Regions from separate parts of the Kitasatospora sp. NPDC056651 genome, predicted to be linked through region 2. Evidence: predicted binding sites of a transcription regulator. Region 2 holds the regulator's gene; the other holds the start of a gene.
The links. Region 2 encodes HspR, which represses chaperone genes until heat shock. Its sites were predicted from a motif close to TTGAGNNNNNNNNNCTCAA; they were not measured.
Positions count from the first base shown of each region.

Region 1 (8,582 bases), on a different contig from region 2:
GCGTTGCTGTGGAAAGGTCATCGTCCCCTGTGGTCCCCGCTGGTGGCACGGCGTCGTCCCCGGCGCGGGCCCCCGGTGGCCCGTCGTCCGAGGGGCGCCGTCAGGAGAGCGGGGCCTCCAGCGCGTAGCCGACGCCGTGGACGGTGCGGATCCAGCTGGCGCCGATCTTCCGGCGCAGCGCCTTGACGTGGCTGTCCACGGTGCGGGTGCCGGAGGCGTCGGTCCAGTCCCACACCTCGGCCAGCAGCTGCTCGCGGGTGAGCACCGCGCGCGGCTGGGCGGCCAGGCAGGCGAGCAGGTCGAACTCGGTCGGCGTCAGGTGGACGTCGCCCGAGGCCAGCCGGACCCGGCGCTGCACGTGGTCGATCTCCAGCTCGCCGAAGCGCAGGCTGCCCAGCGCGGGCGTGCGGGCGGCCTGCTGGGCGCGCTCGACGCGGCGCAGCAGGACGTTGACGCGGGCGGCCAGCTCGCGCATCGAGAACGGCTTGGTCATGTAGTCGTCGGCGCCGACGCCGAGGCCGACCAGCAGGTCCGTCTCGTCGTCGCGGGCGGTCAGCATCAGCACCGGCACCGGGCGCTGGGCCTGGATCCGGCGGCACACCTCCAGGCCGTCGAAGCCGGGCAGCATGATGTCGAGGACCACCAGGTCCGGCTGCCAGGTGTGGAAGCCGTCGACCGCGCCGGGGCCGTCGTGGGCCACGGCGACCTTGAAGCCCTCGGCGCCCAGCCGGGCGGCGATCGACTCGGCGATCGTGGGCTCGTCCTCCACCACCAGGACTCTGCGCTGGCTGCTCACAGTGCCACCGGTGTTGTGGTTGTCCTGCTGAATTTCTGTCACGGTCACGCCACCGCCCCCAGGGCTGCGGGCCGGCCACCCGTGGGGATGGCGGGCTCCGCTCGTAGTCTTGTTCCGTCGTGGACTGTGCCGGGTCCGCCGTCCCGTCGCGCGATCGGGAGCCGAGGACGGATGGTCGGCCGCCCACTTCTCCCGCGCACTTCGCAGCGTACGGACAGCGGATGCTTCCCGGCAGGTGGACCGGACGTTTCCGGCCCGTGGGCCGGCTGTCGGGCCGCCCTCGGGCCCACCGCACGAGTGGGCACGGGCCGATACCTTACCCGGCGAATTTTCACTGCGTAACGGTACGTATGCAGTCCAGTTGACGCCAAGTCGCCGGTCAGAGGCCCTGCTGTCGCGTTAATCGGGAGAAGGTCTGGACCAATGTCGGGAATCCGGCGGTCCGCCGCGGCGACGGCCTTCACCGTCTTTTCCCAGGTGCCTCTCATAACCTCGACGTACGGTGACCGCGACGGCGCCCGGAGGGGTGGATTCCGCGCCGCGCGCCGGTACGTTGGGCATCTGCGGGGCCGGTGGGCGCGACGTGGAGCGGAGACGGCATGGCAGGGCTGCGGCAGGGCGCCGGCGGGTACGGGACCGCGGGGGCGCCGTACGGAATGCTCCGCCTCGGGCTGCGCACCGGCGTCCTGGAGTGGCTGCTGGAGCGGGTGCCGACACCCCGGCGGACGCCCTTCACGCTCGGATATCTCGCTGTCGTGGGAGCCACCACGACCTTTGCCAAGGTCGCCGATCCGGAACTCGTCCAGCGCTTGCAGGAAGCCTCCAGTTCGGACGGGCACAACCTGCTCCAGCATCCTTTGCGCGCCCTTGTGCTGAGCGGATTCTGGGTGGCCGGCGAGGTGTGGATGCCGTACCTGTGGGGATTCGCGTTCACGCTGGCGCCGCTGGAGCGGAAGGTCGGTCCGGCCCGGGCGGCGGCGGTGTTCGCGGCCGGGCACGTCGTGGCGACGCTGCTCTCCCAGGGGGTGGTGATCACCGCGGTGGAGACCGGGCGGATGGCGCCCGAGGCGATGGACTACCTGGACATCGGGGTCAGCTACGGCGTGCTGGCCTGCCTGGGGGCGGTGGCCGGGCTGCTCTCCTGGCGCGGGCGGCTGCTCGCGCTGGGCGGTGCCGGGCTGATGATCGCCGAGCAGATCGCCACCGACAAGGACGTGATCACCGGGGTGGGGCACCCGGCGGCGGTGCTCACCGGGGTCGCGCTGTGGCGCTGGCTGCGCCGGGCCGAGCGGCGTCCGCCGCCGCCGCGTCCGGCCGCGGCGACGGCCGCCGGGAGCGCTCCCGCGCGGGTGCGGACGGCGCGTTGACGCCGCCGCCCGGGCGGGGTCCGCCCGGGCCGCGGTGACCTTTTCATCAGGTTCTCTTGAGGTTCTCTTCATGCGCTTTTGGGGCTCTTTTGACGGAGTCGGGCGTGGCGCGTTCCGCGTCGATTCCTGTTCGCTCACGGCGAACCGGGCGTCGGGAACATCTGCCGCCCGCCAAGCCTTAGTCAGGTCGACTCAAGTTCGATGACTGGGGAGAGATCATGGCATCCACGTCCACACCGCTCACCCTGCCGGTGCTGCCGCTCGACGACGAGGTCGTCCTGCCGGGGATGGTCGTCCCGCTGGACCTGAAGGACACCGAGGTGCGCGCGGCGGTCGAGGCCGCCCGGGCCGCGGCCGCCGGCGCCGGCAAGCCGCAGGTCCTGCTGGTGCCCCGGGTGGACGGCTCGTACGCCGCGGCCGGCACCCTGGCCACCGTGGAGCAGGTCGGCCGGCTGGCCGACGGCGACCCCGCGGCGCTGGTGCGCGCCGTGCGCCGAGTCCGGATCGGGGTCGGCACCACCGGCCCCGGCGCCGCCCTCTGGGTGGAGACCACACCCTTCAAGGAGTCCTCCGTCGGCATGCCGGTGGCCGGCCGGGCCGCCGAGCTGGTCAAGGAGTACAAGGCGCTGTCCACCCAGTGGCTGCGCAAGCGCGGCGCCTGGCAGGTCGTCGACCGGGTGGCGCAGATCGAGGGCGTCGGCGAGCTCGCCGACAACATCGGCTACGCGCCCTTCGCCACCGCCGAGCAGAAGCTCAAGGTGCTGCTGGAGGCCGACCAGGTCGCCCGTCTGGAGTACGCGCTCGGCCTGCTGCGCGACCACCTCGCGGAGGAGGAGGTCAACGACACCATCCGCAAGGACGTCGAGGAGGGCGTGGCCAAGCAGCAGAAGGAGTTCCTGCTCCGCCGACAGCTGGAGGCCGTCCGCAAGGAGCTGGCCGAGCTGAACGGCGAGGCCGTCGACGAGGAGGGCGACTACCGCGCCCGGGTCGAGGCCGCCGACCTGCCGGAGAAGGTCCGTGAGGCCGCGCTCAAGGAGGTCGACAAGCTGGAGCGGGCCTCCGACCAGTCGCCCGAGGGCTCCTGGATCCGCACCTGGCTGGACACCGTCCTGGAGCTGCCCTGGAACGAGCGCACCGAGGACGCGTACGACATCGCCGGCGCCCGCGCGGTGCTGGACGCCGACCACGCCGGCCTCGCCGACGTCAAGGACCGGATCGTCGAGTACCTGGCCGTCCGCAAGCGCCGGGCCGACCAGGGGCTCGCGCAGGTCGGCGGCCGCCGAGGGGGCGCCGTGCTGGCCCTGGTCGGCCCGCCCGGCACCGGAAAGACCTCGCTCGGCCAGTCCGTCGCCCGGGCGATGGGCCGCGAGTTCGTCCGGGTCGCGCTCGGCGGCGTCCGGGACGAGGCGGAGATCCGCGGCCACCGGCGCACCTACGTCGGCGCGCTGCCCGGCCGGCTGGTGCGGGCGATCAAGGAGGCCGGCTCGATGAACCCGGTCGTCCTGCTCGACGAGATCGACAAGGTGGGCTCCGACTACCGGGGCGACCCGGCCGCGGCCCTGCTGGAGGTGCTGGACCCGGCGCAGAACCACACCTTCCGCGACCACTACCTGGAGGTCGAGCTCGACCTCTCCGACGTCGTCTTCCTCGCCACCGCCAACGTGCTGGAGGCCATCCCCGAGCCGCTGCTCGACCGGATGGAGCTGGTCCGGCTGGACGGCTACACCGAGGACGAGAAGGTCGTCATCGCCCGCGACCACCTGCTCCCGCGCCAGCTGGAGAAGGCCGGGCTCGGCGGCGAGCAGGTCACCGTGGACGAGGAGGCGCTGCGCGGGCTCGCCGGGGAGTACACCCGGGAGGCCGGCGTCCGGAACCTGGAGCGCTCGATCGCCCGGGTGCTGCGCAAGATCGCCGCGCAGGCCGAGCTGGGCGAGCGCGAGCTGCCCGCCGCGGTCGGCGCGCGGGACCTGCGCGCCCTGATCGGCCGGCCGCACCACGTGCCGGAGTCCGCCCACGAGCCGGCCGAGCGCCGCACCGCCGTCCCCGGCGTGGCCACCGGCCTCGCGGTGACGGGCGCCGGCGGCGACGTCCTCTACATCGAGGCCTCGCTGGCCGACGCCGAGACCGGTGGCACCGGGCTCACGCTGACCGGCCAGCTGGGCGACGTGATGAAGGAGTCCGCGCACATCGCGCTCTCCTTCCTGCGCTCGCGCGGGGCCGAGCTGGAACTGCCGGTCACCTCGCTGCGCGACCGCGGCGTGCACCTGCACGTCCCGGCCGGGGCCGTCCCCAAGGACGGGCCGAGCGCCGGAATCACCATGACCACGGCGCTGGCCTCGCTGCTCTCCGGCCGCAAGGTGCGCACCGACGTGGCGATGACGGGCGAGGTGTCGCTGACCGGGCGGGTGCTGCCGATCGGCGGGGTGAAGCAGAAGCTGCTCGCCGCCGACCGGGCCGGGATCACCACGGTGATCATCCCCAAGCGCAACGAGGCCGACCTGGACGACGTCCCGGCCGAGGTGCTGGGGCGGCTCACCGTCCACCCGGTGGCGGACGTGCGGGAGGTGCTGCGGCTGGCGCTGGAGCCGGCCGCGGTGCTGGTGGCCGCCTGACCGCCTGACCGCATGACCGCCTGACCGCCTGACCGGCGCCCGGGCCGCCCGCCGTGGCGGCCCGGGCATCCGATGTCCCCGGCCGCCGCGGCGATCTGACGGGCCGGCGGCACCCGCGCGTGCGACACTGCGGAGATGCCGTCCCCCACGCAGCGGGCCCTGGCCAGGGTGCCCGACCGGCTGCGGCCGCTCCTGGTGCGGCACCGCCGGCTGGTGAAGTTCCTGCTGGTCGGGAGCGGCTGCTTCGTGCTCACCACGGTGATCGACTTCGAGCTCAAGTCCACCGTGCTGGAGCGCAAGCCGGTGGTCGCGCTGACGGTCGCGACCGTGATCGGCACCGCGGTCTCGTACGTGCTGAACCGCCGCTGGGCCTTCCGGGCCGACGGGCGCCGGCGCGAGGTGCTGATGTTCGTCCTGGTCAGCACGGTGGCGATCGCCGTCAACGACATGCCGCTGGCGGTCTCCCGGTACCTGCTGGACCTCCGGGAGCCGTACGTCGACCCCTTCCGGCAGGAGGTCGCGGACTTCCTCAGCGGAATGGTCGTCGGCACCTTCGTGGCGATGCTGTTCCGCTACTGGGCGATGCGGCGGTGGGTCTTCGCCCCGCTCGCCGAGACCGCCCCACCCACCCCGCCCGCCCTACCCACCCCGCCCGCCGAGCCCGCCCCGATCCCGGCGGTCGCCCCGGAACCCGGCTACGCTGCACCCGAGATGCCACGGGATGTGCCGTAAAGGGGCGAGGTGAGCGTTGTGCGCGAGCCGGACGCCCTCCGGACCGGGCCCGCCAGCCAGCAGGGGATGCGGCGGGCCAACCTGGCCCTGGTGCTCGGGGTGATCGCGAGCGGCCCGCGCTCGCGCGCCGAGGTGGCCGCCGGGACGGGACTGACCAGGGCCGCCGTCTCCTCCCTCGCCGAACAGCTGATCGCCGCCGGCCTGGTGGTCGAGGAGGGGCCCGCCGCGTCCAACGGCAGGGTCGGCCGCCCCGGCACCGCCCTCGGCCTCAACCCGGCCGGGCCCGGCGGCCTCGGCGCCGAGATCGGGGTCCGGCACCTGGGCGCCTGCGTGGTCGACCTGCGCGGCGAGGTCCGCGCCGCCCGGCGCCGGGAGGTCTCCAACCACGGCCGCGAGCCCGCCGCCGTCATGGCCGACCTCGCCGGACTGCTGAGCGAGGCCGTCGCCGAGGCGGGGCTGCGCCCGGCCGGGCTCACCCTGGCCGTGCCCGGACTGGTCGGAGCCTTCGACGGAGTGCTCCAGCGGGCCGCCAACCTGGACTGGCGGGACGTCCCGCTGGCCGCCGAACTGCGCCCGGCGCTGCGCGCGGTCGGCGGCGGCCTGGCCGGGCTGCCGATCGAGGCGGACAACGAGGCCAACCTCGGCGGCCTGGCCGAGCACTGGTTGGCCGGGGGCCCGGAGGACTTCCTGTACGTCTCCGCCGAGGCCGGGGTCGGCGCGGCGATCGTGGTCGGCGGCCGGCTGCTGCGCGGGGCGCGCGGCTTCGCCGGCGAGTTCGGCCACGTACCGGTGCACCCTGACGGGCCGCGCTGCGCCTGCGGGGCGCACGGCTGCCTGGAGCAGTACGCGGGCGAGGCGGCGGTGCTGCGGGCGGCCGGCCTGGCCGGGGCCGGCGGTGACTGGGTGGCGCTGCTCGCCGACCGCGCCGGGGCCGGGGACGGAGCGGTCCGCGCCGCGCTGGCCGGGGCGGGTGCGGCGCTCGGCACCGCGGCCGCCGGGGCGGTCAACCTGCTGGATCCGGCCGAGGTGGTGCTCGGCGGCGGCTATGCCCGGCTGGCGCCCTGGCTGCTGCCCGCGATGCGCGCCGAGCTGGCCGCCCGGGTGACGGTCCGGCCGTGGTCCGCCGACCGGCTCACCGTCTCCCGGCTCGGCCGCCGGGGCCCGCTGCTGGGCGCGGCGGTGCGGGTGGTGCGGGCGGTGGTCGCCGACCCGGGGCCGCTCGGCTGACCCGGAGGAGCCCACGACGGGCGCGGGGCTGCCGGGGCCCGCTGGTGGGCGCGGTGCGTGCCGGGCCGGCTGTCCGGCTCCCGGCCGGTCCGGCGGCCGCTGCCCCGGACGCGCCCGAGCCCCCGGCCTGGGGAGGCCGGGGGCTCGGTGGCGATCGGTGGCGATCGGTGGCGATCGGTGACGGGAGGCTCAGGCCTCGTCGGCCACCAGTTCGCGGCCGCCGGAGCGCGGGCCGCGCAGCACGGCCAGCAGGGCGACGCCGATGCCGATCAGCGCCCAGACCACCATGACCAGGATCGGCATCCCCAGGTTGGTGGAGCCGAAGTAGGCGACCGACTTGGTGGCGCTGGTACCGGCGCCGTTGGGGATCCAGGAGCCGATGGCCCGCCAGAACGGCGGCGTCATCGGGGCCGGGTAGACCCCGCCCGCGCTCGGGTTGCCGAGCACCACGAAGATCAACACCGCGACGCCGATGCCGAGGATGTCGAACAGGCACTGGAGCGCCATGGTGAACGCGCCGACCGTGAAGACCACCAGGGCGCCGACGGCGCTCAGGGCGAGGACCGAGCCCGGCAGGGCGTTCAGCACCGGTCCGGCGATCACCGTGCCGAGGAGGCCGGCCCCGATCGAGTACACCGCGAGGACGCCGAGGCGGATCAGCAGGCGGTGGGTGTTGGCCGGCTTGGAGCCGGCGCTGATGCCGAGGATCGAGGCGACCAGGTAGCCGCCGACGCACCAGCCGATCACCAGGTAGAAGGCGGAGAGGCCGTTGTTGTCGCCCTTGGCGAGCGGCACCACGTCCTGGACCTTGACGGTCCGGCCCTGGCTCTGGTCGATCGCGGTGGTGATGGTCTCGGCGGCCTTGGCGGCGGCGGTGCCGCGGGCGTTGCCGACCAGAAGGGTGTCCTGGGTGGAGGTCGGGTCCACGACCAGTGCGGCGTAGAGCTTCTGGTCCTTGATCAGCCGGGTCGCCGTCTCGGCGTCCGGTGCGGTGGAGGCCCGGACGGCGTCGTTCGGCACCGACTCCAGCGCGCCGACCAGCTTGGGGGCGACCTGCGGCGGGGCGACCACCGCGATCGAGAGGTTCTGCGGGGCGGGCTTGTGCAGCGCCCCGATGTAGGAGGTGATGAAGCCGAGCTGGAGCAGCAGGACTCCGAACACGAGCAGTGCCGCGCGCGGGGTGACCGCATTCTTCAACTCGGCGACGAAACCCTGCCCCGGGGCTGCCATCCACATCTCCTTGCGTATCGGGGAAAAACGGTACTTCCAGAACCGATACTTAATACCATGAACTAGTTCGCTCGTCGTACCTCACGCGCCGGGCTGTGGCGGGTGTCGCTGCGCGATACTGGCGCGGTGAGCGACGAGGAAGCCCTGGTGGCGGTGGAGCGGGAGGTCGCGCTGATGTTCCGGCGCGGCCGGGCCAGAGTGGCGGAACTCTCACGACGGGTGCACCCCGGGCTGGAGGGCATGGCGTACAGCCTCCTCGGCTACATCGAGCAGGCCGGACCGGTGCGGGTGACGGACGTCGGCGTGCACTTCGCCGTCGGCAAGGCGACGGTGAGCCGGCAGGTCCGGACGCTGGAGGAGCTGGGCCTGGTGGCCCGGGAGGCGGATCCACTGGACCGCCGGTCGGCGCTGGTCTCGCTCACCGAGGACGGGCGGCGGCGCTTCCTGGCCGCGCGGGACGTGCGGATGCGGCGGGTGCGCGAGGTGATGGGCGACTGGTCGCCGGAGGACGTGGCCCGCTTCGCGGTGCTGCTGCACCGCTTCAACGACGTACTGGGGGAGCCGCCGGTCGAGTGACCGGGCGGTCCGTGGCGGCGCGACCGGGGCTCGGGGAGAGGG
Region 1 is NZ_JBHTWX010000019.1:1,720-10,301, forward strand. It holds gene ACFRAR_RS10525 (sensor histidine kinase) at 1-21, opposite strand, end outside; gene ACFRAR_RS10530 (response regulator transcription factor) at 101-838, opposite strand; gene ACFRAR_RS10535 (rhomboid-like protein) at 1,396-2,163, shown strand; gene lon (endopeptidase La) at 2,382-4,775, shown strand; gene ACFRAR_RS10545 (GtrA family protein) at 4,911-5,507, shown strand; gene ACFRAR_RS10550 (ROK family protein) at 5,574-6,734, shown strand; gene ACFRAR_RS10555 (DUF3533 domain-containing protein) at 6,924-7,964, opposite strand; gene ACFRAR_RS10560 (MarR family winged helix-turn-helix transcriptional regulator) at 8,091-8,540, shown strand.
Region 1: lon (endopeptidase La) is a predicted target of HspR. The motif match lies at 2,341-2,359, and genes of this name have one in related genera.

Region 2 (8,582 bases):
GTGCCGCCGCCGGTGACTCCGCCCAGGCCAAGGACGACGACGTCGTCGACGCCGAGATCGTCGACGACGAGAAGCCCAAGGGCGGTGCGGCATGACGGACAAGCCGCAGGGCGGCAAGCCCGGCGACGACTCCGCGGACGAGGCCGTGATCAAGGCCGCGGAGGAGGCCGCCGCAGGCGGGGAATCCGGTTCGGAGGAGCTCGCCACCGCCAAGCGCGAGCTCGCCGAGCGCACCGGTGACCTCCAGCGCCTCCAGGCCGAGTACCAGAACTACCGCAAGCGGGTCGAGCGCGACCGGCTGACCGTCCGCGAGATCGCCGTCTCCAACATCCTGGAGTCGCTGATCCCGGTCCTGGACGACATCGGCCGCGGCCGCGAGCACGGCGAGGTCACGGGCGGCTTCAAGTCCGTCGCCGACTCGCTGGAGACGGTCGTCGCCAAGCTGGGCCTCCAGCAGTTCGGCAAGGAGGGCGAGCCCTTCGACCCGACCATGCACGAGGCGCTGATGCACAGCTACTCCTCGGACGTCACCGAGAACACCTGTGTGCAGATCCTCCAGCCCGGCTACCGCATCGGCGAGCGGATCATCCGCCCGGCGATGGTGGCCGTCGCCGAACCCCAGCCCGGCAGCCAGGCGTCCCCGGACGCCGAGGCCAAGTCCGCCGACGCGGACAAGTCCGACGGTGGCTCGGACAGCTGACACCCTGTGACAGCTGACAACCAGTGCGCTGCGGAGTCGTACGCCGGCAAGTACGGCGACCGGCTCCGCAGCGCGCTGTCAGCAGCCGTTTGCCCAGCGGCTGTTGACAGCTCTGTGACGATGGACATCGGGAGGTGGCGGAAGCCATGAGTGGCAAGGACTTTGTCGAGAAGGACTACTACAAGGTCCTCGGCGTGCCCAAGGACGCCACCGCCACCGAGATCAAGAAGACCTACCGCAAGCTCGCGCGCGAGTTCCACCCCGACGCCAACAAGGGTGACGCCAAGGCCGAGGAGCGGTTCAAGGACATCTCCGAGGCGTACGACGTCCTCTCCGACGAGAAGCGCCGCAAGGAGTACGACGAGGCCCGCGCCCTCTTCGCCAACGGCGGCTTCCGGGCCGGCGGCGGCCCCGGCGGACCCGGCGGCTACAGCTTCGACTTCGGCGACCTCTTCAGCGGCAGCCAGGGCGGCGGCGCCGGCGGCGGGCTCGGCGACGTCTTCGGCGGCCTGTTCAACCGCGGCGGCGGCACCCGGCAGGCCCAGCCCCGGCGCGGCGCCGACGTCGAGACCGAGGTGACGCTCTCCTTCGACGAGGCGGTGGACGGCGCGACCGTCCCGCTGCGGATGACCAGCCAGGCCCCCTGCCGCGGCTGCAACGGCACCGGCGCCAAGTCCGGCACCACCCCGCGGGTCTGTCCGACCTGCGTCGGCGCGGGCACGGTCAGCCGCGGCCAGGGCGCCTTCGCGCTCTCCGAGCCGTGCAAGGACTGCCGCGGCCGGGGCATGATCGTCGACGACCCGTGCCCCGACTGCCACGGCAGCGGCCGGGCCAGCTCGGCCCGCACCATGCAGGTCCGGATCCCGGCCGGCGTCCAGGCCGACCAGCGGATCCGGCTCAAGGGCAAGGGCGCCCAGGGCGAGCGCGGCGGGCAGCCCGGCGACCTCTACGTCACCGTGCACGTCGACCCGCACCCGGTCTTCGGGCGCAAGGGCGACAACCTCACCGTCACCGTTCCGGTCAGCTTCCCCGAGGCGGCGCTCGGCGCCACGATCGAGGTGCCCACGCTGAACGGCCCGGCCGTGAAGCTCAAGCTGCCCCCGGGCAGCGCCAACGGCCTCACCATGCGCGCCCGCGGCAAGGGCGCCACCCGCAAGGACGGCACCCGCGGCGACCTCCTCGTCACCGTCGAGGTCGTGGTGCCCCAGCACGTCACCGGCGACGCGCTGAACGCCCTTGAGCAGTACCGCGAGGCCACCGCCTCCGACGATCCGCGAGCCGACCTGTTCCGGGCGGCGAAGGGAGCGTGACGACCAGATGTCCCCGATGAATCCGATCGACCCCGACACCCCGATCGGCGCCGGAGTCGGCGAGGGCCTGCCCGGCTCCGCCCCCCGCCGCACCCGCCGGGCCGCCGCGGGCCCGCCGCCGTACGTCCTCACCGAGGACACCCCGGTGTACGTCATCTCCGTGGCCGCCGAACTGTCCGGGCTGCACCCGCAGACCCTGCGCCAGTACGACCGCCTCGGCCTGGTCTGCCCCGACCGCACCGCCGGCCGAGGCCGCCGCTACTCCGCGCGCGACATCCAGCAGCTGCGCGAGGTCCAGCGGCTCTCCCAGGACGAGGGCATCAACTTGGCCGGAATCAAGCGGATCATCGAGCTGGAGAACCAGGTCACCGCCCTCCGGTCGCGCGTCGCGGAACTGGTCGACTCCCTGGAAGGCGCCGCCAGCGCCCTCCAGCAGCGCGAGGCCGCCGTCCACGCCTCCTACCGCCGCGACCTCGTCCCGTACCAGCCGCCCACCTCTCCGTCGAGCGCCCTGGTCGTCTGGCGGCCCAAGCGCTGACCAGGGCCGCGAAGCCCGCCATGAGCCGCCGGCTCCCTCCTCCCGGGGGGTGCCGGCGGCTGCCGTGTGGTGAGAGAGTGACTACCCGCCGACTGGCCCGACCTGCCCGCCGGCCCCCGAACGGTACGATCCGGGCCCCGCTCAGAGATCGCCCTGAATAGCACAACGGATTCACGAACCATGTTGTCCGGTAGACGACAAGGAGAGCAGAATGAGCGGCCGGGATCAGACAGGCACTCCAGCGAGTGCTGCTCGCACCCTGTCCCCCGCCGCCCGCGAAGTCTTCCTGGCCATCACCCGGACACACGGAAGAACGATTCGGAAGGGCGATGAATCCGTCACACCGAGCGTTCTGGACGAACTAGTGGATATCGGGCTCCTGGTTCCCGACATCGACACGCCGGGAGTATTCGTAGCGGTCGATCCGGCACAACTCTCAATCAGCCTGAGCCTCAGTTGGCAGCGTCAGGCGCTCGATTTGCTGTCCCGCGCCATCTCGATACCGACGGATTTCAGTGAACTCGCCGAAGGATTCCATTCGCCGAGCCAGGCCGGCGGTCCCATCGAATACGTCCGCGGCAAGGCACTCATAAACCAGAGACTCCGACAGTCCACGGACAAGGGGTTGGTGGAGGCGCTGGCCATGCAACCCGGTGGCCCCCGTCCACCCGAGGTCCTCGCCGCGAGCATCGAGCCCGACCTGGAGGTTCTACGGCTCGGCGCCACCATGCGGACCATCTACCATGCGAGCACCCGATACCATCAGCCGACCAGGGACTACGTCACCACACTGTCTGCGGCCGGGTCACAGTTCCGGACCCTGGACGAGCCCTACACCAGGCTCATCATCATCGACCGCCGGATGGCCGTCATCCCGGTCGCCGACGACATGAGCCTCGCGGCGTTCATCCACGACCAGTCGGTCATCAGATACCTGGCCGACGAAGTATTCGAACGGAACTGGGCCCGGGCCCTGGAGTTCAGCGGAAACAGGACGGTCCCGCAGGAGGTCGTCTCCAGGCTGCGGCAGACCATCATCGAGCTGTTGCTTTCCGGCACGAACCACCGCGTCATCGCCCGCCGCCTCGGGATCAGCGAGCGAACGCTGGCACGCCACATAGCGGAAATGCGGGAAGACCACAACGTGGATTCGCTGTTCCAGCTGGGCTACGTCCTAGGGAGAGCGTCCCAGGGCCCCGCGCCGCAGCCGTGAGCCTGGGGGCCGACACCTCAAGCGCCCCGTCGGCGACAGGCGGAACTCAGGTCCAGTTGATGTCGTCCTGAAGGGCAACCACCACAGTCCCGGCACCTTCGGCGTCGAGGTTCCCGTGAGCGAGGGAGAAGCCCCCCACCAGCACGGCCGCACCGATGGCGAGGGAGAGCAAGACCCTCCGGACATGCCGCTGGATGCCAGACATCAGCCAACCACTTCCCTCGACCCAAGTATCAAACTAATAGGCAGCAATGGAACGCGCGCCCCCATAGTGCCGCATGCGCGCCGACTGCGCCATACCGCTGCCTTCCCGCTGCGTCATCTCCCTGCCAGGCATCCAGATGCCACCTCGCGAACCTGGACGGAGACAGGCCGGGCGATGGACGATCAGTTCGCCCTCGATAGTCCAGCAGCATTCGACAATTATGTTGCTGTACTGTCAATTTTCACCACAATCGGGGCACCGGACTACTTGAAGCAGCAACCGATCTCAACGCCTGCCGACGCCACTTCCCAACCCGGTCGGCCTTTCCCCGGAGTCGACATGACCGAGCCCTACCTGCGTCACCACGACAGCCAGGCCCCTGAGGGTCGGCGTGCACGTGTGTTCCTGGCCGCTCCGCTGATGCGGCTGACCGGCCCGGCCGACAGCGTGGTGACCCTCGCCAGCCGGACGCGGCTGACGACGCTCCGCACCACCCTGCTCCGCAGCGGTGCCGCCGTGTACAGCGCGCACCACAGCGACGCCTGGACCATCTCCGGCCGCGCGCCGGAGCCCCGCGTTCCGTCCGACTTCCGCGCCCTCCAGTCCGCCGACCTCGTGTTCGCCTACGTCGGAGCCCCGCTCTCGGCCGGCGTGAGCCTGGAGCTCGGCTGGGCGTCGGCCCTGCGCAAGCCGATCGTCCTGCTGGTCGACGAGGCCATCACCCACAACCCGCTGATCGCCACCATCGAGCAGGTCGCCCCCGTCCTGCCGCTGGTCTTCGACGACACCTGGTCGCAGGAGGCCCTCAACCACACGGTCGAGACCGCGCTCGACTGGGCCGGCATGGCGCTCTCCCTGCGCGAGGGCTTCTGGACCGCCCCCGGCGAGCAGTTCAACGTCCCCCGGCAGCAGCCCCCCGTCCCCGGCTACTGGCCGACCGGCGCTGCCACCGGCTGAGCAGCGGCTACCCACCGGGCTCCCCCGTCCGGGATCCACGCATCCGCCAGCCCAGTTGGAACAGCGTCTCCGCGTCGTACACCTCACGCAGCCGGGCGATGTGACCGGCCACCGTGCGTTCGCTCAGCCCCATCCGGCCGGCGATCGCCCGCTGCGTGAGACCCCGGGCGAGCAGCCGACCCACCTGCTCGTGGGGCGCGTACGGGGTGGAACTGCCGGACAGTGCCTCCCAGTCCACGATCTGCGCCCGCTCCCACTGCCGCTCGAAGCCGTCGACCAGGTACGTGATCATCGCGGGATCCTCCACCACGGCGGCGACGGTGTGGTCCGGCTCCGCCGGGATCAGCGCGATGGCCCGGTCGAAGATCAGGGTCTTGGTGAAGGGGCCGTCCAGCAGCCGGATCGGGGCACCGACCCGCGTCGAGTCCTTCGCGTACTCGACCGTCCGGGCGTCCGAACAGGCCGACGGTTCGAAGATGGTGCGCATGACCCCGCCCGCCTCGACGTAGCGGCGGGCCGCGTCGAGCGAGTCGGCCATGTGGGCGTGCGGGCGCGGCCCGCCGGGCTGGGCGGCCAGGGCCTCGTGCGGGTGGTCCTTGGCGATCTGGAAGATCAGGTGCCGGATCTCGACCATGCCCGCCACCCGCCGTACGCCTCCGGTCGATTCACGCCGGCGCGGAGCCGCGTCGTAGGCCCTGGCCAGGTCCTCCAGGAGGTCCGGCACGAGGGTGGCCCGCGCGAGCAGGCGGGCGCTCTCCTCCCGCAGGTCCGCGCCGAGGCGCTCGCCCACCGCCCGGGGGTTCACCGCGCTGTAGGCGCCGTCCGCGATCCGGAACACCAGGAGCCCCAGGTCGGTGAGTTGCCTGACCGTCGGCTCGTCCTCGGCACGGACGTCGCCGACGCGCAGACAGCCGCCGTCCTTGAGGATCGCCCGGTAGAGCTCCCGGGCGGCGGCGTCGGGTAGATCGAGTACCGGGTCAGACATCGTGGGCCCCCCTCATCTGCCAGCCGAGCTGGAACAGCGTCTCGGCGTCGTACGACTCCCGCAGCCGGGCGATGTGCCCCGCCCCCGTGCGCTCGCTCAGGCCAAGACGGCTCGCGATCGCCCGCCGGGTGAGGCCCCGGGCGAGCATGCGGGGGATCTGCCGGTGGCTGGCAGGCTCGACTGAACCGGCCTCCAAGGATGCCCGGTTGACTCCTCCGGCGCGCTGCCAGAGCTGCTCGAAGGGGTCCACCACGAAGGCGACCGTCGATGGATCGTCGACCAAGGCGGGGGTGTCAGTCATGGCGCTCGCCCCGGAGCTGCCAGCCGAGGTGGAAGAGGGTCTGCGCGCCGTAGCGGTCGCGCAGCCGGGAGATGTGGGCGGCCACCGTGCGTTCGCTCAGGCCCAGCCGGGTGGCGACGGCCCGTTGGGTGAGCCCGCGGGCGAGCAGTCGGCCGATCCGGACGGTGGTGGGCGGCGGCGGGTCGAGGTGGCGGCCGGCCGGGGTGGCGCGGGCCCAGTCGCGTTCGAACTGGGCGACCAGGTAGGCGACGGTGCTGGGGTCGGTCAGGAAGGCGGCCCGGCCGCGGTCCGCGTCCGCGGGGACGACGGCCACCGCGCGGTCGAAGATCAGCACCCGCTCGTACGGTTCGGCGAGGACCCGGACCTGGGCGCCGCACTCGGTGCGCAGGGCGATCTGGCTCAGCACGGCGGGGTCGGACAGCGTGACGGGCTGGTAGACGGTGCGCATCGAGCAGCCTCGGCGGAGCAGCGAGAGGTCCTGGGGGAGGGCCATCCGGAGGCCTTCGAGCGGGCGCGGCCCGGGCTGGGCGGCCAGGACCTCCTCCCGGCACTCCGAGATGAGTTCGCTGATCCGCCGGCGGGCGTCGGCGGCCTCGCCGACGCTGCCGGGCCCGGGGTAGACGGCGCCGGGACCGAGGGCACCGGGACCGAGGGCGGAGCCGTCGCCCGGACCGGCGCCCCCCGGGTGCCGGGCGGCGTCGTAGGCGTGGACCAGCGGCCCCAGGACGCCCGGGAGCCGCTCGGCGTGCAGCAGCAGGCCCAGGGCGCGGGTGCGCAGTTCGTGGCCGAGGCGGTCGCCGCGGACGCGCGGGTTGGCGGCGGTCCAGCCGGTGGCGGTGGGGGTGAGCAGGCCGCGGGCGACGAGGGCCGCCACGGCGGGGCGGTCGGCGGGGGTGAGGTCCTCGGGGATCAGCCGGCCGCCGGACCGGACGGCGGCGAGGTAGAGGGCCCGCTCGGCCGGACTGGGCTCATCGGTCATCGCGGGCGCCTCGCATCAACCAGCCGAGTTGGAACAGGGTCTGCGCGCCGTAGCGGTCGCGCAGCCGGGAGATGTGGCCGGCCACCGTGCGTTCGCTCAGGCCCAGCCGGGTGGCGACGGCCCGCTGGGTGAGCCCGCGGGCGAGCAGCCGGCCGACCCGGTCGGGGATGGTGCGGGCGGGCCCCTGACCGGGCGTGGCGGTTTCGGTGGTGTCGGCGCGCGCCCAGTCGCGTTCGAAGGCGCCGACCACGTAGGTGATGGTGGCCGGGTCGGTGATGAAGGCGGCGGTGCCGTTGTCGTCGCTGGCGGAGATCACGGCGACGGACCGGTCGAAGACGATCAGCCGCTGGAAGGGCTCGTCGAGCACCCGGATCAGCGAGCCGTGCCGGGTGACCTCCTCGGCGTAGGCGAGGGCGGGCGGGTCGGCGAGGGCGACCGGCTGGTAGATGGTGCGCAACGAGCAGCCGCGCTGGAGCAGTTGGACGTCCTGGAGGAGGGCGACCTGGAGGGTGTCGGCGGGCCGGTGGCCGGGCTGCGCGGTGAGCACCTCGGAGCGGCAGTCGGAGACCAGCTGGGAGATCCGCTGGCGGATGTGGACGTGTCCCTCGACGTGGACGGCGCCGCCGGTGCGGCCGGACGGGCGTGGCATCGCGTCGTAGGCGCGGGTGAGGCCGTCCAGGGCGCCGGGGAGGTTCTCCGCGCGGACCAGCAACCGGGTGGCCTCGCTGCGCAGTTCGGCGCCGAGGCGGTCGCTGACCGAGCGCGGGCTGACCGCGGTGTAGCAGCGGTCCATCGGGTTGACCATCAACAGGCCGATGTCGATGAGCTGTTGGAGCGCGCCCTGGTCGACGTCCGCGACCTCGCCGGTGGGGACGCGGCCGCCTTGGGCGATGACGGCCAGGTAGAGCCGGCGGGCGGCCTCGTCGGGCTCCTCGCCCACCGGCCCCTCCGGGTGCGGTGTGACCGCCGGTTCCGCCGTCACGTCGCACTCCCCCTGCCGGACGCCTCTCCCCTGGTGCCACCCGTGCTCCCCTCCGCACGGGCCGTGGCGCCGGTGGGCCGGGCGGGCTCACGGTGCCGGGTGCCGGTACGGCGTGATCATGGGTTCGGCGGTCACGGTACCGGGTGGGACAGCGGGCCCCCGGGTCCGGGTGCCGTCGCACGCCGGGTCGTCCGGGGGCCGCTGTCGGTACGCCAGGTCAGGACGCTCCCGTCGAGGCGGAGCAGCAACGCCTCGACGGGTCCGGTTCGGGGGCCATCACCACACATGGCTCCCGGCCGGTGCTCTTCCCCCCCGTTCCACGGGTGCGGGATGTCGCACCTGCGGTCAGTCCGAAGAGCTAGTCGTCACCATCGGGTTGCGGTACCCGGACGACTTGGCGTTCCTCCACCCT
Region 2 is NZ_JBHTWX010000071.1:7,967-16,548, forward strand. It holds gene dnaK (molecular chaperone DnaK) at 1-95, shown strand, start outside; gene grpE (nucleotide exchange factor GrpE) at 92-700, shown strand; gene dnaJ (molecular chaperone DnaJ) at 847-2,010, shown strand; gene ACFRAR_RS25230 (heat shock protein transcriptional repressor HspR) at 2,018-2,548, shown strand; gene ACFRAR_RS25235 (hypothetical protein) at 2,760-3,761, shown strand; gene ACFRAR_RS25240 (hypothetical protein) at 3,808-3,966, opposite strand; gene ACFRAR_RS25245 (hypothetical protein) at 4,306-4,923, shown strand; gene ACFRAR_RS25250 (LuxR family transcriptional regulator) at 4,931-5,908, opposite strand; gene ACFRAR_RS25255 (hypothetical protein) at 5,901-6,209, opposite strand; gene ACFRAR_RS25260 (LuxR C-terminal-related transcriptional regulator) at 6,202-7,188, opposite strand; gene ACFRAR_RS25265 (LuxR family transcriptional regulator) at 7,178-8,170, opposite strand.